DNA from 2 places in the Kurthia sp. FSL E2-0154 genome. Region 1 is predicted to be linked to the other one. Evidence: a T-box and tRNA genes for the amino acid it is inferred to sense, from the RefSeq annotation. Region 1 holds a T-box; the other holds one or more tRNA genes.

Evidence for each region. The T-box of region 1 lies ahead of leuS (leucine--tRNA ligase). A T-box ahead of a tRNA ligase gene usually reads a tRNA of that ligase, here a tRNA-Leu.
Region 2: it has a tRNA-Leu gene. The T-box ahead of leuS (leucine--tRNA ligase) is inferred to sense a tRNA for this amino acid. The anticodon was not compared.

The regions. Positions count from the first base shown of each region.
Region 1 covers NZ_JBBOPO010000001.1:1,680,371-1,691,313, reverse strand. Annotated here, with positions in the region: gene MHB75_RS08265 (MerR family transcriptional regulator) at 120-737, shown strand; gene MHB75_RS08260 (TetR/AcrR family transcriptional regulator) at 901-1,512, shown strand; gene MHB75_RS08255 (substrate-binding periplasmic protein) at 1,531-2,337, shown strand; gene MHB75_RS08250 (amino acid ABC transporter permease) at 2,356-2,997, shown strand; gene MHB75_RS08245 (amino acid ABC transporter ATP-binding protein) at 3,008-3,757, shown strand; gene MHB75_RS08240 (OsmC family protein) at 3,769-4,191, shown strand; gene MHB75_RS08235 (tRNA (mnm(5)s(2)U34)-methyltransferase) at 4,240-4,815, opposite strand; gene MHB75_RS08230 (TIGR01212 family radical SAM protein) at 4,806-5,774, opposite strand; gene MHB75_RS08225 (MDR family MFS transporter) at 5,961-7,133, shown strand; T-box leader at 7,187-7,392, shown strand; gene leuS (leucine--tRNA ligase) at 7,460-9,877, shown strand; gene MHB75_RS08215 ((deoxy)nucleoside triphosphate pyrophosphohydrolase) at 9,939-10,340, shown strand; gene MHB75_RS08210 (DEAD/DEAH box helicase) at 10,337-10,943, shown strand, end outside.
Region 2 covers NZ_JBBOPO010000001.1:837,295-848,237, forward strand. Annotated here, with positions in the region: gene MHB75_RS03995 (transposase) at 1-649, shown strand, start outside; gene MHB75_RS04000 (M20/M25/M40 family metallo-hydrolase) at 805-2,418, shown strand; gene MHB75_RS04005 (dienelactone hydrolase family protein) at 2,638-2,901, shown strand; tRNA gene MHB75_RS04010 (tRNA-Leu) at 3,069-3,154, shown strand; tRNA gene MHB75_RS04015 (tRNA-Gly) at 3,174-3,248, shown strand; tRNA gene MHB75_RS04020 (tRNA-Ser) at 3,253-3,345, shown strand; tRNA gene MHB75_RS04025 (tRNA-Phe) at 3,350-3,422, shown strand; gene MHB75_RS04030 (metal-binding protein ZinT) at 3,616-4,305, opposite strand; gene MHB75_RS04035 (glycerol-3-phosphate dehydrogenase/oxidase) at 4,577-6,208, shown strand; gene MHB75_RS04040 (glycerol-3-phosphate responsive antiterminator) at 6,232-6,816, shown strand; gene MHB75_RS04045 (MIP/aquaporin family protein) at 6,909-7,742, shown strand; gene glpK (glycerol kinase GlpK) at 7,755-9,248, shown strand; gene MHB75_RS04055 (aldehyde dehydrogenase family protein) at 9,326-9,538, shown strand; gene MHB75_RS04060 (hypothetical protein) at 9,736-10,224, shown strand; gene MHB75_RS04065 (hypothetical protein) at 10,444-10,788, opposite strand; gene MHB75_RS04070 (DUF1284 domain-containing protein) at 10,929-10,943, shown strand, end outside.

The DNA.
Region 1 (10,943 bases):
AATAGAAGAGGGGTGATTCACGCAATCATCTCTCTTTTTTCTTGTGTAATCATAGTATTTTAATATAATTTTTGAGAGAATAGAAATAGTTTTGTAAAGAAAGAAGGGATTTGATTATTATGGAAAAAATGTTCGGTACTGCTGAGTTCGCTATACAAGTTGGCGTAACGAAATCTTCACTCAAGCATTATATTTCAATATTAGAAAATAGTGGTTACCATGTAAAGCGTGATCATCGAAATTATCGTTTATTTACGGAAGAAGATGTACATGTTTTTCAAAATTATAAACAGTTGCATCAAGAAAAAGGAATGACATTAAAAGAAGCAGCTGCTGTGGTGATTGGGAATGAAACCGTTGTACAAGATGCAGAGATGTTGCCTGCTAAAAGAGAGTATAATACACAAGTTGTTGAAAAATACGATGATTTAACAAAAACAATGGAACTACTGGCAGATCATATTCAAGGGATTGAGGCACAAAATGCACAATTGCTACAACTTATACAAATGCAACATCAACAAAATGAATGGTTAAAAGAAGAAATGAGTATGATGAAGCATCAATTAGAAGAGCCAAAAGTGGATTATAAACGCCAGTTGGACCGTGTTGAATCACAAAATAGTGCAATCATGTCGGTGTTAAATAAATTAACCGTTCAAAAATTGAAAGAAGAAGTACAAGAGATTGAACCAGAGCCGACTGGCTTTATGAAAGGTTTATTTAAAAGAAAATGAAAAAATAACCCACGAGATTTTAAAGGAATCTCGTGGGTTATTTTGATTACATTAAAATCTTATTAAATTTATCGGAATAAATAGTTGCAATTCGAGATTATATAAATTATAGTATTTCCATAGGAATTAATTGACTGATGAATCAGTTAGGAGATTGGTGATGATGACAAAGCGAATTACGAGAGAAGAAAGAAAACAGCAATTAATTGAGATTGCATTAGAACAATTCGCGACAGTTGGTTATACGAAGACGAAAATCTCAGACATAGTTGCATTAGCAGGTGTATCACAAGGTACATTCTATTGGCACTTTAAAAGTAAAGAAGAAATCGCGCTCTATATTTTAGAGAGAGGAAATCAACAAATATTACAAATGATTTCACTCGGTTTTCAAAATGCACGCGTTCCGGTAGAGCAGTCGGTAAATTCATCTACTCGATTATTTGAAGCACTATTTCACTTTGCAGAAGAAAATCGCTTTTTTACAATGTTACTTTTTAAAGGCTTATCATCAGAAGAATTATTACAAAAACAAATTGTGCGCATTAAAAAGAATATGGAAGAAGCATTTGTTCATAACATTCAGCAAGCACAAAAGTTTCATATGGTAGCAAAACATAAAAATCCGAAAGTATTAGCGGTTTTTATTATGAGTTTAATTGAAGGTGTACTAAGTCGTTGGGTGGATCATGAAGCAGCATTTCAAGAGTTAACGTTAGAGGAACTCGTTCAACAGACTGTTCACTTTGAGTTTTTTGGTATTTTTGGTGTTTAAAAAAGGGAGGAATTATAGATGAAAAAATTAGGTTGGTTAGCATCACTTGTAGCAGCATCTGCATTAGTACTAGGAGCTTGTGGTTCGAAAGAAGATACGAGTAAAAACGATGTATCGAAAAAAGAAGAATTAACAGTAGGGATTATGGGGACGTATGCACCTTATAACTACTTAGATAAAGATAAAGAATATACAGGTTTTGATGTTGATATTGCAAAAGAAGTTGCAAAACGTTTAGATAAAAAAGCGAAGTTTGTCGCACAAGATTTTTCGGGGTTGATTCCGGGTTTACAAAAAGGGAAGTTCGATATGTTAGTAAGCCAAGTAACGATTACAGATGATCGTAAAAAACAAGTTGATTTTACAGAGCCATATATTACAAATGAAGTAAAAGCGATCGTAAAAGATGACAATACAACGATTAAATCAGCAGAAGACTTCAAAGGAAAAACAATCGGTGTAGGTTTAGGTACAAACGATGAAGCATATCTTCGTAATGACTTAATGAAAAAAGTAGGCGAATTCAAAATTAATACGTATGACGATGTTATCACAACATTAAAAGATTTAAATGTTGGACGTATTGATGCAACGATTAATAACGTATTTGCTTTAAAACCGATTGTTGAAGAAAATGGCTACAAAATTAAAGCTGTTGGTGAAGCTTTAAAATCAGATAAAGCTGGTATCGCAGTGAAAAAAGGTCAAACAGAGCTAGTGGATCAATTAAATAAAGCGTTAAATGATATGGAGAAAGACGGAACATACACAAAAATTTATAAAAAATGGTTTAACGAAGAACCACCAGCAGAATATACAAAATAAGTAAGGTAGGGACTAAATATGGAGCTCGTACTAGATAATTGGCGTTTCCTTTTACAAGGTGCCTACTATACATTATTGATTACCGTTGTTTCAATGTTTTTTGGTTTAATTTTAGGTTTAATCATTGCCATCATGCGTGTAAAAGGCAATACATTTTTACGTAATATTGCACGATTCTATGTCTCGATTATTCGAGGTACACCACCGCTTGTTCAAATTTTCATTGTTTATTATGGATTGAGTGACTATGGTATTGAATTACCATCCATTGTAGCAGCTTGTATCGCGTTAAGTATTAATATTGCAGCGTATATCGCAGAAGCTTTCCGAGGTGCTTTACAATCTGTACCAAAAGGACAATTAGAGGCAGCGGTTGCATCAGGTATGACAGAAGGACAGGCGATGAAGCGTATTATTATTCCACAAGCAGTTCGCTACGCTATTCCACCAATTGGGAATACATTCGTCGGTATGTTAAAAGAAACATCGCTTGTATCAGCAATTGCTGTAACGGAATTAATGCGCGCGGCTCAGTTATTAGTCGCGCAATATTATGTATATATGCCGTTTTACATTATGATTGCTTTAATGTATTGGGCGATGAGTGTGTTCTTCACATTCATTTTAAACCGAGTTGAAAAACGTTTATCCGTTTATTAGGAGTGTCCATATGATTACAGTAGAACATTTATCAAAAAAATTTGATGAACTAGAAGTATTACATGATTTATCGATTACAATTCCAGCGCATCAAGTAGTCGCAGTAATTGGGCCTTCAGGTTCTGGGAAAAGTACATTTTTACGCTGTTTGAATGGTCTAGAAATTTTAACAGAAGGTAAAATTACAGTCGGTCAACATACGATTGAAGCCAATATGAATAAAAAAGAGTTAAAGCAAATGATTTATGGGATTCGTCAAGAGACGGGAATGGTGTTTCAACAGTTCAACTTATATCCGCATAAGACGGTCATCGAAAATGTGATGGAATCTTTAATTGTTGTAAAAAAATTAAAAAAAGAAGAAGCACAAGTACGTGCAGAGCGTTTACTCGACAAAGTCGGGTTACTTGAGAAATTAGATAACTATCCTTCGCAATTATCGGGTGGTCAACAACAACGAGTTGCGATTGCGCGTGCACTTGCGATGGAACCACAATTGATGTTATTTGATGAACCTACGTCAGCGCTAGATCCTGAATTAGTAGGCGATGTACTACGTGTTATGAAGAATCTTGCTGAAGACGGCATGACGATGGTGATTGTGACGCATGAGATGAATTTCGCGCGTGATGTTGCCGATCGTATTGTCTTTATGGCAGATGGTCGAATTGTAGAAGATTCAAAAGATCCAAAAGCGTTCTTTGCGAAACCAACAACAGCACGTGCACAACAATTTATTCGTAAAGTAAACGAATTTTAGGAGGAATAGAAATGAGAATTCAAGCAACCTGGCAAGGTGGACGTGCTTTTGAAGCAAAAGGCGATTCAGGATTTCCAATGTTAATGGATGCCACTGAAAAATATGGTGGCAATTCATCTGCACCAACACCAACAGAGATGTTATTGAGTGCTTTAGCAGGATGTATTGGTATTGATGTGACGATGATTTTAAAACCGCATTTAGACCAAATTACAAAATTAGATATTACAGTAGATGGCGAACGTAAAGAGGAAATGCCAACTGCCTTTACAAAAGCGCATATTACGTTCACAGTTGATGGTGATATTACAGCTAAAAAAGTGTGGCGTGCGATTAAATTAGGTGAAGAAAAATATTGTGCGGTTTCTGCTTCATTAAAAGCAGAAATTACACATTCACTTATTTTAAATGGTGAACAAGTCGAAGAAGTATAAACAGATAAATAGAAAGAGGCATCACTCAATTGAGTGAATGCCTCCTTTTTATTTAGGGAATTCTTTTACTTTTTCAAGTGCGATAACGAATGGTGGGTCATTTTGTTGATTGATGAATTCATAGCGCAGTACATGGACTTGTTTTTGAGGGAGAGAAGCGACGTAATCGAGTACGCGGTCACGTTCTTCTTTACCACCTTCATGTCCGTAGTAAATGACTAAGACAATCATACCGCCTACAACGAGTTGTTGAAGCAGTGATTCAAGTGCTGCCACCGTCGTAGAAGGTTTTGTAATCACATCATGCGCTGCACCGGGTAAATAACCAAGATTAAAAACAGCTGCTTTAATCGGTGTGGATACATAGTTGGCTACTTGTTCATGTCCATCAAGAATGACTTCACATCTTGCTTGTACACCAGCTTCCGCAAGACGACTCATTGTCGCATCAACAGCTTGTTGCTGTACATCAAATGCATAGACATGACCTGTGTCGCCAACAAGTTCAGCTAAGAATAATGTATCATGCCCATTACCAGCAGTGGCATCGACAACTGTATCACCGATTTCGATTGTATCTCTTAATAGAGTTTTAGCATATTGTAAAACACGTTCTAATCGCATGAAGACGTCATCTCCACAGGTACATAGTGCTTACCTTGCCAGCTATCACGTTTTGCAAGTTCTGCATCAATACCGTTTAATACTTCCCATTTATTCACTGACCACATTGGTCCAATCATTAAATCGATTGGTCCATCACCTGTAATACGCTGTACGACCATGCTTGGTGGAATGACTTCTAATTGGTCTGCAACAAGTTGCGTATAGGCATCTTGATCCATTAATTCCAATTGGCCCTTTTCATATTGTTTGACAAGTGGTGTTCCTTTTAATAAATGAAGTAAATGAATTTTAATGCCTTGTACATCTAGTTTGGCTACTTCACGTGCTGTTTCCATCATCATATCGTAGTCTTCAAGAGGGAGACCGTTAATGATATGTGTGCAAATACGAATACCATGTTTACGCAGTTTATTAACACCTTCAACGTATGTTTGATAGTCATGCGCACGATTAATTAAATTCGCTGTTTTTTCATGTACTGTTTGTAAACCTAATTCTACCCATAAATAAGTACGTTGGTTTAACTCAGCTAAATACTCAACGACATCATCTGGTAAACAGTCTGGACGCGTTGCGATACTTAGACCGACAACACCTTCACATGCAAGTGCTGCTTCAAATTTTTCTTTTAATACAGGAAGTGGGGCATGTGTATTCGTATAAGCTTGGAAATAGGCCATCGTTTTGCCGCCCTTCCACTTATGCTCCATCTTCTCTTTGATTTTAGCAAATTGTACGTCGATTGGATCTACACGATCACCTGCAAAGTCACCTGAACCAGCAGCTGAACAGAATGTACAACCGCCGAATGCTACAGTGCCATCTCTGTTTGGACAATCGAACCCAGCATCAAGTGCTACTTTGAATACTTTTGAACCGAACTCATTGCGTAAGTAGCGGTTCCATGTATAATATCGCTTTCCATCTGAAGGGAAAGGAAATTGATTTTCTGTCATTGTTTCTGTCATCTCCTCTAACGATTTATTTTAACATGAAATGCTTTCGATATGCTAAAAAGTGTTTGTTAAAATATTTTTCGGAAATCGGAATATTTGGGGTTGTATCGAGGTGATTTCTCCTTTAATATTACGAGATAGATATCATCTCATTTTGAGATTAGAGGAGGGGGTTTATGCATGAAAATGCCAAAAACAGTTTGGCTTTTAGTAATCGGAATGCTTGTAAATACGACAGGTAACTCTTTTTTATGGCCAATGAATACAATTTATCTGCATGACCACCTCGGTCAAAGTTTAACAGTAGCAGGGCTTGTATTAATGTTAAATGCAGCAGCTGGCGTAGTAGGGAATCTACTCGGCGGCTATTTATTTGATAAAATAGGTGGTTATAAAACGATTTTATTTGGTATTATTTTGACGATTGTGGGTCTCGCACTCTTAACGATTTGGCATGGATGGCCGCAATATGTATGGTTGCTTGCGCTTATCGGTTTTAGTGGCGGGATTGTATTTCCGAGTATGTTTGCACTTGTTGGTGTTGCGTGGCCAGAAGGTGGTCGAAAAGGATTCAATGCCATTTACTTAGCGCAAAATCTAGGGGTAGCAGTGGGTCCTGTATTAGCAGGTGTTGTAGCTTCTTATAGTTTTGATTATTTATTTGTTGCCAACTTAATTATGTATATTCTTTTCTTAGGCATTGCATTCAAGTTCAAAAAAATTCAAACAGAAGATGCATATGGACCAACAGCGGCATTACCTAGAGGTGAGCTGAAAAATCGTGCACCACTTATTGCGCTATGTATTTTAGGTGTCGGCTTCTTACTTGGATGGCTTGTGTACTCACAATGGGTATCAACGATTTCAACTTATACACAAGATCTCGGTTTATCGTTAAACCAATATAGTGCACTTTGGGCTGTAAATGGTTTCCTAATCGTTCTTGGTCAGCCATTAATTGCACCAATTGTACGCAAATTAGAAGGGCGTTATAAAGCACAAATCTTATTTGGTTTATCCATTTTCATCGTGTCGTTTGTTGTATTAATTTTTGCAAAAACATTCACAATGTTTATTGTCGCAATGGTCATTCTAACATTCGGTGAAATGTTCATCTGGCCAGTCGTTCCAACATTGGCAAGTGTGCTCGCACCGAAAGGAAAAGACGGCTTCTTCCAAGGACTGATTAATGGTTTTGCGACATTTGGGCGTATGCTAGGGCCTGTTGTAGGTGGTGTACTTGCGCAAGCTTATGGTATGCAAGTAACGTTTATCGTATTAATCGGTATTCTATTCCTTGCGGCAATTCCATTCTTCTTCTACGATTTGCCACTTAAAAGGAAGAAAGTAACGAGTTAAAGAAATGGACTTGTTATTTTAAGGCTTTTCAGATAAAATAAAGGCATTATACTAATAGGACGAAGATCAGGAGTAGTAGATAACGGAAGTTTTTAGAGAGTTAGCGGTTGGTGGGAGCTAATAACGGATGGAATCGAACTTGCCTTGGGAGTCTGCATAGGAATGATTGACCTACGCCGTTAATCCGCGATAAGGATTCAAGTTGAGTGTTTTCACTAATTTGGGTGGTACCGCGGGAATTATATGTCTCGTCCCTTTTTCAAGGGACGGGACTTTTTATTTTCCGTCATTGGTGAATGCGTTCTTATATTAAAGGAGGAAAAAACATGAGCTTTAATCATCAAGAGATTGAGAAGAAGTGGCAAAAGTATTGGGATGAACACCAATCTTTTAAAACAGTAAATGACGATTCAAAACCAAAATTTTATGCACTTGATATGTTCCCATATCCATCAGGATCAGGTCTACACGTAGGACACCCTGAAGGTTATACAGCGACAGATATTTTATCTCGCTTCAAACGTATGCAAGGTTACAATGTACTTCACCCAATGGGCTGGGATGCATTCGGTTTACCAGCAGAGCAATATGCACTAGATACTGGGAATGACCCTGCTGAATTTACAGCGCAAAACATTGCGACGTTCAAACGCCAAATCCAAGAGCTTGGCTTTAGTTATGATTGGGATCGCGAAATTAATACAACAGACCCTTCATACTACAAATGGACACAATGGATTTTCATCCAATTATACAAAAAAGGTTTAGCTTACATTGATGAAGTAGCTGTAAACTGGTGCCCAGCACTTGGAACAGTTCTTGCAAATGAAGAAGTCATCGATGGTAAATCAGAGCGTGGTGGACATCCAGTAGAACGTCGTCCGATGAAACAATGGATGCTGAAAATTACTGCTTATGCAGACCGTCTAATTGACGATTTAGAAGATGTAGATTGGCCTGAAAATATTAAAGATATGCAACGCCACTGGATTGGTCGTTCTGAAGGTGCGGAAGTAGACTTTAAAATTAAAGGAACAGATAAGCAATTCCGCGTGTTCACAACACGCCCAGATACATTATTCGGTGCAACTTACACAGTATTAGCGCCAGAACATGCATTTGTAAAAGACATCACAACACCAGAACAAAAAGAAGCCGTACAAGCTTACTTAGATCAAGTGAAGATGAAGTCAGATCTTGAACGTACAGACCTTGCAAAAGAAAAAACAGGTGTATTCACAGGTGCTTATGCAATCAACCCAATTAACGGTCAAGAAGTGCCGATTTGGATTGCAGATTATGTACTTGCTTCATACGGTACAGGTGCAATCATGGCTGTTCCAGCACATGATGAGCGTGACTACGAGTTTGCGAAACAATTCGACTTACCAATCATCCCTGTATTAGAAGGCGGCAACATTGAAGAAGCGGCATTCACAGAAGATGGTCCACACATTAATTCAGGCTTCTTAAATGGACTTGGTAAAGAAGAAGGCATTCAAAAAGCCATCGCTTGGTTGGAAGAAAATAAAGTGGGTGAGAAGAAAGTAACGTATCGTTTACGTGACTGGTTATTCTCTCGTCAACGTTACTGGGGTGAACCGATTCCAATTATCCATTGGGAAGATGGTTCAATTACAACAGTTCCAGAAGATCAACTACCACTTGAATTACCAAAAACAAAAGATATTCACCCATCAGGTACAGGTGAATCACCACTTGCGAATATCGCAGAGTGGGTAAATGTTGTAGACCCTGAAACAGGTATGAAAGGTCGTCGTGAAACGAACACAATGCCACAATGGGCAGGTTCATCATGGTACTTCTTACGCTATATCGATCCACACAATACAGAAGCAATCGCAGACCCAGAGCTATTAAAACGCTGGTTACCAGTTGATATCTATATTGGCGGACAAGAACACGCAGTACTTCACTTACTATATGCTCGTTTCTGGCATAAAGTGTTATACGATCTAGGCGTTGTTCCAACGAAAGAGCCATTCCAAAAATTATTCAACCAAGGGATGATTCTTGGTGAAGGTAACGAAAAAATGTCGAAATCAAAAGGAAATGTTGTAAACCCTGATGATATTATCGAATCACATGGCGCAGATACACTTCGTTTATACGAAATGTTCATGGGACCACTTGAAGCATCGATTCCATGGTCTACAAATGGACTTGACGGAGCACGTCGCTTCTTAGATCGTATTTGGCGTTTATTCATCAATGAGGAAACAGGTGAATTAGCAGATAAGATTCAAGATTCGAACGACACAACACTTGAAAAAGTGTACAATCAAACAGTTCAAAAAGTAACAGATAACAACGAAAACATCCGTTTCAATACATCAATCTCACAAATGATGGTATTCATCAACGAATGTTACAAAGCAGAAGTTGTACCAACAGCTTATGCAGAAGGCTTCGTAAAAATGTTATCACCAATCGCACCACACCTTGCAGAAGAATTATGGGCGAAACTAGGTCACACAGGATCAATCACATATGCTGAATGGCCAACATATGATGAAACAAAACTAGTAGACGACGAAGTAGAAATCGTTGTTCAAATCAACGGTAAAGTACGTGCGAAACTACTTGTAGCAAAAGACGCTTCACGCGAAGACCTTGAAAAAGCTGCACTTGAAAATGAAAACGTACAAGAACACATCGACGGTAAAGAAATTAAAAAATTAATTGCCGTACCAGGTAAATTAGTTAATATTGTAGCGAAATAATAGTGTAAAACGGCAAATATTCTCATGATATTTGCCGTTTTATTTATAGGAGGCGTAAATAATGAAAAAGCATGTACATGTAGTAGGTGCAGTTATGGTAAACGATGAAGAGAAGATTTTTTGCGCACAGCGTAGTAAAAAAATGTCTCTACCTGGTTTATGGGAATTCCCAGGTGGTAAAATTGAAGATGGGGAAACAAAACAACAAGCATTAATAAGAGAGATTCAAGAAGAATTAGCCTGTAGTATTGAAGTATATGAACAGATTGAAGATACAACATATGAATACGAGACATTCGTTGTTCGTCTAGAGACATTTAAAGCGAAAATTTTAAAAGGAGAGCCGGTTCTTCAAGAACATCAGGCGAGTAAATGGATAGCTGTCGAAGAATTAGACCAATTAAACTGGGCAGCAGCAGATGTACCAGCAGTAAAGAAGATTCAAAAGGAGTTTGTTAGATGATTGAAGTTAGTCAAAATTATTTACAGAAATCCATTGAGCGAGGATTTATTGATTCGAACATTGTAGCGCCACTTACATATCGACCGCAATTATTATTAAATAATGAACAAGAGCAAGTGTTGCCAACTTTACTGCAAGAGTTAAAGACGTGTAAGGAGTTTTTTATTTCAGTCGCTTTTATTACAGAGAGTGGTTTAGCGATGTTAAAAACAGTGTTATATGAATTGTCCCTTCGAAACATTAAAGGGCGTATTCTTACTTCCACGTATTTAAATTTTAATAACCCGAAAGTTTTTAAAGAGTTATTAAAGTTAAAGAATGTAGAAGTGCGTTTAACTGATATCGATGGTTTTCATGCAAAAGGGTATTATTTCAAACATGAAAACTTCGAAACGTTTATTGTAGGAAGTTCGAATTTAACAGCGAATGCATTAAAAAAGAATTACGAATGGAATATTAAATTGACTACGTTAGAACATGGTGAATTAATTAATAATTTCCATGATCAGTTTGAAACTCTTTGGACAAAATCATATCCATTGACGATTGAATGGATCCGACAATATGAACAACTTTATACCCCACCAAATACGAATCAAGTCG
Region 2 (10,943 bases), 840 kb from region 1:
TGTTTCAACTAAAAGTCAATACATTGTCGCTCGCATCATGTCCTCAGGGAATTTAAGCGATAGTAAAGCAGCTATACCCTTGTTGAAAAAAATCGCAGACTTCTTGCCAAATCATTTCGCTACCGCAATTTTTGATGCAGGATATGATTACGAGCCAATTTACCGTCAAATATTAAATCAAACAATGCGTGCTGTTATTCCGTATAATGTCCGACGAGAGAGCGAAGTAATTGGATTTGACCAACATTTCCGCCCAACCTGTGTGCGCGAACATAGTTATCGTTATGACAGCTTTGATGAAAAATATCAGACACTCAAATTCACAAGACCAAAGGAATGTGAAACTTGTCCATTACGCGATGATTCCCTATGTCAAAAGGTTTTCAAAATAAAATGCGAAACAGATATTCGTAAGTATACGTCTCCAGCACGTGGCTCAGATTTATGGAAGAAACTCTATAAAGAACGTACGGCAGTAGAACGTGTAAATGCTTATTTAAAGCAATATTTCCAGTTAAATAACATCCGTCACAGAACAGGTCGCAAAGCAAAATTGCATTTCAATCTAGTGACGTTTATTTATAATGCCTGTAAGTTAGCAGTTGACCGCATCAATTCGCAATTAAGTCATGCAAAAGTACCTGCATAAATTTTAAAAACGATAGTTTTTACATCGGAGCAATCTAAGCTCTTGAAAAAATCGAATTATGAAATTGATTCAATTAAATTAAAAAGACAAAAGAGAGAAGCAGTTCAAGTACCTGAAGTAAATGAAGATTTATAAATTAAAAGGAGGAATAAGATATGAATTGGCAAACACCTGAGAAATTGCGCGCGTTATTATGTGAGGTGGTAAGCTTTGGGAGTGAGACATTTACAGAAGGTGAGCGTTTATTTTCGCGTAAACTAAAAGAAAAACTAGAAACATTAGCTTATTTTCAAACGAATCCGTCGCAATTGCAACTTGTCGATGTCGATTACGGACGCCAAGTCGTATCTGCTTTTTACCATGCACCACATTGTCGAGATACGGTTGTACTCATCAGTCATTTTGATACGGTCCAAACAGAAGAATACGGTGAAATTCGTCACTTAGCGACACAACCAGAAGAGCTGACAGCACTTTTAGAAAAACAGCCACATTATGTCAATGAAGCGGCACAGAAAGATTTACAAAAGGGCGAGTATCTATTTGGACGTGGTGTTATGGATATGAAAATGGGGCTATGTTTACACATGCAGTTAATCGAAAAAGCAATTGAGGAGCAGTGGCCGATTAATTTACTACTTATTACAGTACCTGATGAAGAAGTAAACTCAGCAGGTATGCGAAAAGCAGTGGAACATATTGCAGCTTTACGTGATAAACATGATTTACACATCGAGTTATTTTTAAATAGTGAGCCATCTTTTTCACAAGGTCCAGAAGATGTCAAAGAATATATTTATTCAGGTACAATTGGAAAAATTATGCCCGCAGCTTTATTTTACGGAAAAGAAACGCATGTCGGTGAACCATTAAAAGGCATTACAGCACCGTTTATGAGTGCCTTCTTAACAGCTGAGATGGAATTTAATGATCGCTTCGAAGAGACGGTTTACGGCGAGACAACACCACTCCCTGTATCACTTCAGCTGAAAGACTTAAAAGAGCAGTATTCAACTCAAACACCGTACCGAGCAGCAGCGCTTTATAATGTCTTTTTAATGAAGCGCAGTGCAAGTGAGATTTTTGACATTTTTGAACAAGTAACAATAGAAGCGATGGACAAATGTAATGCACAATACGAAAAAATTTGTGCGAAAAAGAATGTAAAGCCTGTTGGCATGATTCGTACGATTCGCTTTAGTGAATTGAAAAAGTATGCCCTTGAAAAATTAGGTGAAGCGAAAGTGTCAGAGTTAGAAGAGGGAATTTATACGAATGATGTATGGGATGACCGAACAAAATCATTGAAGATTGCGGATGAACTGATGATTCATTGTAAAGAGTTAGCACCAGCGACAGTTACTTTATTTGCGCCACCCTATTATCCACCAGCGAATTCGTCAGAGCATCCGTTTATGAAACAAGCTGTATCATACTTATTAGATGCAGCAAAACCATATGATATTCCACTCGAACAAATTCATTACTTTAATGGTATTTGTGACTTGAGTTATTGTCAGTATGTTTTAGACGATGGCTGGCAAAGCTATGAAGAAAATACACCAGTATGGGGCAAGACATATGAAATTCCTTTCGAACAAATTGCGACATTCGATGCACCAGTTTTAAATGTAGGACCTTTTGGAAAAGATGCACATCAAATTTCAGAGCGACTGCATACAAAAAGTGCATTTGAAGAAATGCCTGAATTAATTCAAGGATTGATTCAGCAAATGATTGTTTGGAAACAAGGAAATGGAGCTGTATAAGTAATGTTGAAGAGGTTGGATTACTAGCCTCTTTTTCGTTTATATTAAACAAGTAGGGGGGATTTAGATGAATCATCAAACTTATTAAATAGAACAACAGCTTTTATGTACGATGAGGAAGAAAAAGCCTATGAATATTTTATGAAAGCAGTCGGTTTTGAAAAAGTAAAGAAGATGGTTGAGGAGTTAATAGACGCACTGGCAAAACAATAGGACTTTATTCAATTAGTCGGTTTTAGTGTCGGTGCAACAGTCGCATGGTTATGTAGTGAACATGTTGTTGGACAGAAAGTATTATGCTTTTACGGTTCGCGTATTCGCTCCTATACGAATGTCATACCAAAAGTACCTGTGCAGATGGTCTTTGGAAAGAATGAAAAAGCATTTAGCCCAGAGAATGTAAGAATAGAATTAAGTGAGCATTCTCTAGTAACTTTTGAAATAGTAGAAGGTACACATGGCTTTGCGAATCCGTATGATTAAATGTATCGTGAACAGACTACGAAGCGAGTATTACAACAATGGTTTGATTTGAAATAAAAAGTAAGAAAAAATTTCAGATAATAGTTGTCAACATGTAGTAGTTATGATAATATAATTATTGTCAGTAACAATAAATCACTTAATAATAGTGTGATTTATACATCCATGCCGGGGTGGCGGAACTGGCAGACGCACAGGACTTAAAATCCTGCGATGAGTGATCATCGTACCGGTTCGATTCCGGTCCTCGGCATCTTTTTTATGCTTAATTTGCGGAAGTAGTTCAGTGGTAGAACACCACCTTGCCAAGGTGGGGGTCGCGAGTTCGAACCTCGTCTTCCGCTCCAAAATGGAGATATACCCAAGTCTGGCTGAAGGGATCGGTCTTGAAAACCGACAGGCGGGTCAAACCGCGCGGGGGTTCGAATCCCTCTATCTCCTCCATGAAGGGTCGGTAGCTCAGTTGGTAGAGCATTAGATTGAAGCTCTAAGTGTCGGCGGTTCGATTCCGTCCCGACCCATACTAATCGCGCAAGTAGTTATACTACTTGCGTGATTTTTTATAGTTTTTTATCACATGAAGTTAGTTAGAAACACCAATAAAAAGAATTGAAATTTAGTACGAGTTACGTTTCATTTATGAAATGTAACTCGCTTTTTTATATGAATCGTCGAATTTTTTTGTTTAACATAAAGATAAGTATTCTCAAATTATTAGTGAGCGATCATCTCGTGTGCAATAGTATGTCCATTCATAGAAGAAGAGTAAAATGTTGGCCAGTTCGTTACTTCTTTTAATAAATTTGCACGATTATTTCCTAAGTAAATATGATAGTGAGAAGATGCAGTAGGTGAAATACTGTGGTCACTGAATTGGATATATGTTGGCAAATTTGAATCTTTTTCTACTAATTTAAAGATATAACGGACACCACGATTACCTTTTTCATATGTTAAAATTTCATATCCATCTTCTTTATAAGTACCTGTTGCTTCTTTTCCTTTTTCTGTAAAAGTAACTTGGTTTCCTTTAATTTTGATATGTTCAATAGATGTTTTATATCCTTTTTTATAATATTTTTTGTATGCTTCTGCAGTCATACTATTATCTTTTTTTGCTTTATAAGTAAATACTTCATCTAATGTACCATCAAGTAAATAGGGATAGACCGATTGCCAATCACCAGCCCAATCGCTTAACTTACGCGATTTTACTTGTTCATCTTTAAAGTAACCTGCATAAATTTGTTTTTGTGTTTCACTTAACTTTGTATGATTATGATCGTGTTTCTTTGTTTCTTCTGTTGGTTTCTCAGCTTTCACTTTCTCTTCCTCGGTAGTCCCGTTGCATCCTGTTAGTAATAGACTAAGTGCTAAAATACTACCCCGTGTTTGCTTGTTCATTTGTAAGTACGCTCCTTTAAATAGTAATGATTACACTTTATAATTATAAAGGGATTATTTGTAAGTGTCAACGTAAATAGTAATGATTACTATTTATAAAAAATAGAACAAACTAAATCACAAAGGTTGCAAATGGTTTCCAACAGATGTACAATGAAGTCAAGTTAATAATTGGTTTGAGTGAATGAGAGACCTTTAAAGAACACATGCGATAGCTATGTGCTTTTTAAAGGTCTCTTTTTTCGCGTCTAAAAATAGGAGGAATTTACGTATGAGAGCAGCATCAGCATTCAATCGTCAACAAACAATCGAGGAATTACAACAAACATCATATGATTTATTAGTAATTGGTGGAGGGATCACAGGTGTCGGCATCGCACTAGATGCTGTTACACGTGGTTTGTCTGTGGCATTAGTTGAAATGCAAGATTTTGCGGCAGGTACGTCTAGTCGCTCAACAAAATTAGTGCATGGTGGCTTACGCTATTTAAAACAATTCGAAATTAAAGAAGTTGCAGAGTTAGGTAAAGAACGTGCAATTGTATATGAGAACGGACCGCACGTAACAACACCTGTTTGGATGTTATTACCATTCCATAAAGGTGGTACATTCGGCAAATTCTCAACAAATATTGGTTTACGTCTCTATGACTTTTTAGCAGGCGTTAAAAAATCAGAACGTCGTTATATGTTAAATGCATCGCAAACATTAGCAAAAGAACCACTTGTAAAGAAAGCTGACTTAAAAGGTGGCGGTGTCTATGTAGAATACCGTACCGATGATGCACGTCTAACAATTGAAGTTGCAAAAACAGCAGTTGAAAAAGGCGCGACATTAATCAATTACACAAAAGCAACAGGCTTTTTATATAATGAGCAAGGCAAAATTAACGGGATTGAAGCACAAGATGTATTAAATAATCAATCTTTCAATATTCGTGCAACTAAAGTAATCAATGCAGCGGGTCCATGGGTAGATGACGTGCGTTCAATCGAAGGGAAAACAACAGGAAAACATCTAATTCTTTCAAAAGGTGTTCACTTAGTATTTGATGAGTCTGTATTCCCATTAAAACAAGCGATTTATTTTGATACACCAGATGGTCGTATGGTATTCGCGATTCCACGTAATGGAAAAACATATGTGGGAACAACAGATACATTCTATAAAGGTGATCCAAAAGATATGGAAATCACAAAAGAAGATCGTAAGTACATTTTAGATGCGATTCACTACATGTTCCCAGATGTGAATATTACAGAGCGTCAAATTGAATCAAGTTGGGCAGGGGTTCGACCATTAATCCATGAAGAAGGAAAAGACCCATCTGAAATTTCACGTCATGATGAAGTATGGGAATCTGAAACAGGATTAATTACGATTGCGGGCGGTAAACTAACAGGTTATCGTAAAATGGCAGAAGGCGTGATTAATCGTATTGCATCAAGCTATAATCGTACACTAGCACCTTGTCAAACGAAGCAATTGAAAATTTCAGGTGGTGATATTGGTGGTTCACAAAATCTTGAAAAATTCATCGATATGAAAGTGGCTGAAGGTGTAAAACATGGCTTAACAGAAAAAGAAGCGCGCCATCTTGCACATCACTACGGAGCGAATGTGAATCAAGTATTTGCTTACTTAGCAGAAGCACCAAGTAATTTACCAGCAGGATTGTATGCACAATTGCAATATGGTTTAGCTTATGAGTTTGTACAACATCCAAATGACTTCTTCATTCGTCGTACAAGTGATTTATTCTTTAATATTCAAGAAGTAATTGAATACAAAGAAGTCATTTTACAATTGATGTCTCAACAATTACAGTGGACAGATAACCAAAAAGCGTTATATACTGAACAATTGGAGTTAGAGATTACACGCGCAACAACAGCCAAATAATTTGCTTGAGAGGAGAGAACGACATGAGTTTTCAAAATCAGCGCATTATTCCAGCTGCCAAAACAATTAGTCAAGTCGATTGTGCTTTTTCAAGTCCATTTGAATATGTTGTATTACTGGAAACGCATATTAGTCAATTACGTCCATTAAAAAGAGAAGCAGAACGTGTAGGAAAGAAGTTAATTATACATGCTGATTTAATCAATGGTTTAAAGACGGATAATTTCGCAGCTGACTTTCTATGTAATGAGATTCAGCCAGATGGTATCATTTCGACACGCTCGAACATGATTATGAAAGCGAAAGAGCGAGGAATTTTAGCAATTCAACGTGTCTTTTTAATTGATACGATTGCACTTGAGAAAAGTTATTCTTTAATTGAGAAGAATGCACCAGATTATATTGAGTTATTACCGGGTATAATTCCAGAGATGATCCAAGAAGTGTATGAACGAACAAACATTCCTGTTATTACGGGGGGATTGATTCGTCATGCTGAGGAAATCGAACGCGCTTTGGATGCTGGAGCAGTAGCCGTGACAACATCAGATAAAAAACTTTGGCGAAAATTCCAAAATAATATTGACGATTCACGTGATCCTATTTAAAATGAAAAATAAGATAATATTACGTGGTTGAGATTAGGAGTCCGCATCTATAGCTATTTTTAGTAGCTTATTTAGATGCGGATTTTTTCTGTTTGCCATACAAAAAAAACCAAAGGAGTGAGTTTATGTCTACTTTTACAGCAGAATTAGTTGGTACAATGTTATTGATTTTATTCGGGGGTGGTGTAGTAGCAGGTGTCGTATTACACAAATCAAAAGCTTTCGGTGGTGGCTGGATTGTCATTACATTTGCATGGGGGCTTGCAGTAGCGATGGCTGCATATGCAGTAGGAGGAATTAGTGGTGCACACTTGAACCCTGCTTTAACGTTATCGCTTGCAACAATTGGTGATTTTCCGTGGAAAAATGTACCCGCTTACATTTTAGCGCAAATGATTGGTGCATTCATCGGTGCAGTGTTAGTCTATTTCATGTACTTACCACATTGGAAAGGAACAGAAGACAAGGAAGCAAAATTAGCTGTTTTCTCAACAATTCCTGCAATCAAGCATCCATTTTCAAACTTAATTGCAGAAATGATTGGAACATTTGCATTAGTACTTGGTATTCTAGCTTTAGGAACAAATACAATTACAGATGGTATGAGTCCATTCTTAGTGGGTATGTTAATTGTAGTGATTGGTATGGCTCTAGGTGGACCAACTGGCTATGCAATTAATCCCGCTCGTGATTTAGGTCCACGTATTGCACATGCATTACTACCGATTCCAGGGAAGGGTTCATCGAATTGGTCATATGCATGGATTCCAGTTGTTGGACCGATTATCGGTGGTGTATTCGGTGCATTGTTCTTCCAAAAAGTATTTGAGGGAGAAAATAATCCGTTATTTTGGGTATTTGCAGTGATTATTATCCTTATTTTTGTAGCTGCTCAAATGACTGTAAAGCATGTAAAAGAAGATTAGGAGGAATTTGATATGACAGAAAAGTATATTTTAGCATTAGACCAAGGTACGACAAGCTCGCGTGCCATTTTATTCGATCATGAGGGAGAAATTTTTTATTCACATCAACAAGAGTTTCCACAGTATTTTCCAGAAGCAGGTTGGGTAGAGCATGATCCAGAACAAATCTGGTCTTCTATTCTATCGTGTATTGCAACTGTTTTAGCAGATAAACATATAGAGGCTTCACAAATTGCAGGAATTGGTATTACAAACCAACGTGAAACAACTGTTGTTTGGGATCGTCATACAGGTCAACCAATCCATAACGCGATTGTTTGGCAATCACGTCAAACTGCAGAAATCTGTGAGGAGCTAAAAGAAAAAGGACATGATGAACTTTTCCGCGATAAGACAGGTTTGCTAATCGATGCCTACTTCTCAGGTACAAAAGTAAAGTGGATTTTAGATCATGTAGAAGGCGCACGTGAAAAGGCTGAAAACGGTGATTTATTATTCGGTACAATTGATACATGGTTAATTTGGAAATTAACAGACGGTAAAGTGCATGTAACAGATTATTCAAATGCATCACGTACGTTAATGTATAATATTCACGAATTAAAATGGGATGAGGAATTACTTGATATTTTAGGTGTTCCAGCTTCGATGCTACCAGAAGTTAAAGCATCTTCTGAAGTATATGGTGTAACAGATGCAGCGAAATTCTTTGGTAGTGAAGTGCCAATTGCTGGTGTAGCAGGTGACCAACAATCTGCTTTATTCGGTCAAACTTGTTTTGAACAAGGTATGGTGAAAAACACATACGGAACAGGTTGTTTCATGTTGATGAATACAGGTGAAAAAGCAGTCAAGTCAAATAATGGTTTATTAACAACGATTGCATGGGGCATTGATGGTAAAATTCACTATGCACTTGAAGGAAGTATCTTCGTAGCAGGTTCTGCGATTCAATGGTTGCGTGACGGTTTACGTATGTTCCGTAATTCATCTGATTCAGAACAATATGCAACACGTGTTGACTCAACAGAGGGGGTTTACGTTGTACCAGCATTCGTTGGTTTAGGAACGCCTTATTGGGATTCAGACGTGCGTGGTTCGGTATTCGGTTTAACGCGTGGTACGACAAAAGAACATTTCATTCGTGCAACGCTTGAATCGCTTTGCTATCAAACAAATGACGTATTAAGTGCAATGGAAGAAGACTCAGGTATTCCATTTAAAACATTACGTGTAGACGGTGGCGCAGTCGCAAATGACTTCTTAATGCAATTCCAAGCAGATCTATTAGATGTTCCAGTAGACCGTCCGGTTGTAAAAGAAACAACAGCATTAGGTGCAGCATATTTAGCTGGTCTAGCAGTTGGTTTCTGGTCTTCAATGGATGAAATAGCAGCACACTGGAAGTTAGAACATAAGTTTACACCAGAGATGGAACAATCACGTCGTGAAGAATTATATACAGGCTGGAAAAAAGCAGTAAAAGCAGCACAAGCTTTTAAATAATCTAAAAATCGGAATCGCGCTATAATGTGGTTCCGATTTTTTGTTGTGCACGCCGTTTTAAAATATAAAAAGTATATTTGCAAAGAGAAATCAAACCATCTGAATTGTTTCCACATGATTTATTACAAGGCGCGTCATCTGGTGGCGTAACAATTAATGGAATCATTATGCATAATGTTCATCCAGTCTTACCATTCGGTGGTGTTAATAATTCTGGAATTGGCAGTTTCCATGGTATTCATGGTTTCAAAGAGCTATCACACGCACGCGTTGTATATCATATTTTATAAATAAAATTTTATCATAAAAATAAAGCGAGAGTATGAACATTACATATGTCATACCCTTTTTTCAATGTTGAAAGGATTTACGCATGAAAAAGCGAATGCTGTATATACATGAATATTTTTCGATTATATAAATAATGGGTTATGGATAAATAAGAGAGGGGTATGAGACTATAAAATAAATATAAAGGGGTGGCAGTGTGAGAAAAGCGTACGTCGGAATCATTCTTCTTATAGGCATGCTTCTACTAGGGGCATGTAATGAAGCAACAACGTCACACTCTATTCAATACGGAAAAATCATTCAAAATGACGAAGTAGCATTAACACATACATTACGCAACGAGCAAGTATATGAAAAAATACACGACATTTTAAAAGAAGCTACAAATGTTGGGATGTCTGAAGATGAGCTCAGTCATTTTTCATCACAATACATTCAATTTAAAAATACACGACAAAATATGCTGATTGCGAATTATTATCTCTGGGAAGACCGAAAAAATCAGCGTTATATTTGTCGCCCTTTTTATGAATCCAAGTATTTATTTTATGAAGTAACGGCTCACAATTATCGAGAACTAAAAAAACAAATAGAGAAAGTGAAAAAGAGTAAAGAGAAATTAGATAAAGATGAAACGGTCACTAAAAAACAACCTGAGCAAACACCGAATTTATTAGGAGATTGAAATAATAAAATGAACTCTCCATTACGTTAAATCGTATGGAAAGTTCGTTTTTTTTATTATTTGTGTTTAAAATATAGTCTTTTAGGGGTATATAAAAAACATACCACCTTAGATGTAATAGGTATAGTAATTTTTAAAGCCAACTCCTCTTGCTTTAAAAATACTACAGTCTCTTATTACCTCATAACTTACTTTGACCCTTGCTCGTAGGGTCCTTTTTTATGATTTAGACTGCGGATAGAGTGCATCGACTAACACATAGATAATGGCTGTTATAATACTCACGATTAAAATAGGTGAACCGATAAAAGGTAGTGTGCCTGCGATTAAATAAAGTAGCACACGGATCAAAATTTTCACGACTTGATAATCGAAAATAGCAGCGATTCGTTCGATGATATACGATGCAAGCAAGCCATACGTCATTAATAAAATCATAATGAGACAAAAAATAAACCACACACGACTCGGCTCCATTGAATTCCAATAATAAATCTTCGTTGCAATGGTTGATAAAATACTAGTAATAATCGTAATGATTATTCGCTCACGTAAAGAATGCAAGAGCATCAACCTCCCATCTTCTATTATACGATAGAATCCTTTCAGAATCATCACAACTTTATCTTCCATATTGTACTTCGAATCATAAAAGTGTAAACTTATTTATTGTATCAGTTTACATAAAAGGGGGGGTGCTTTTCATGATTCATTTAAGA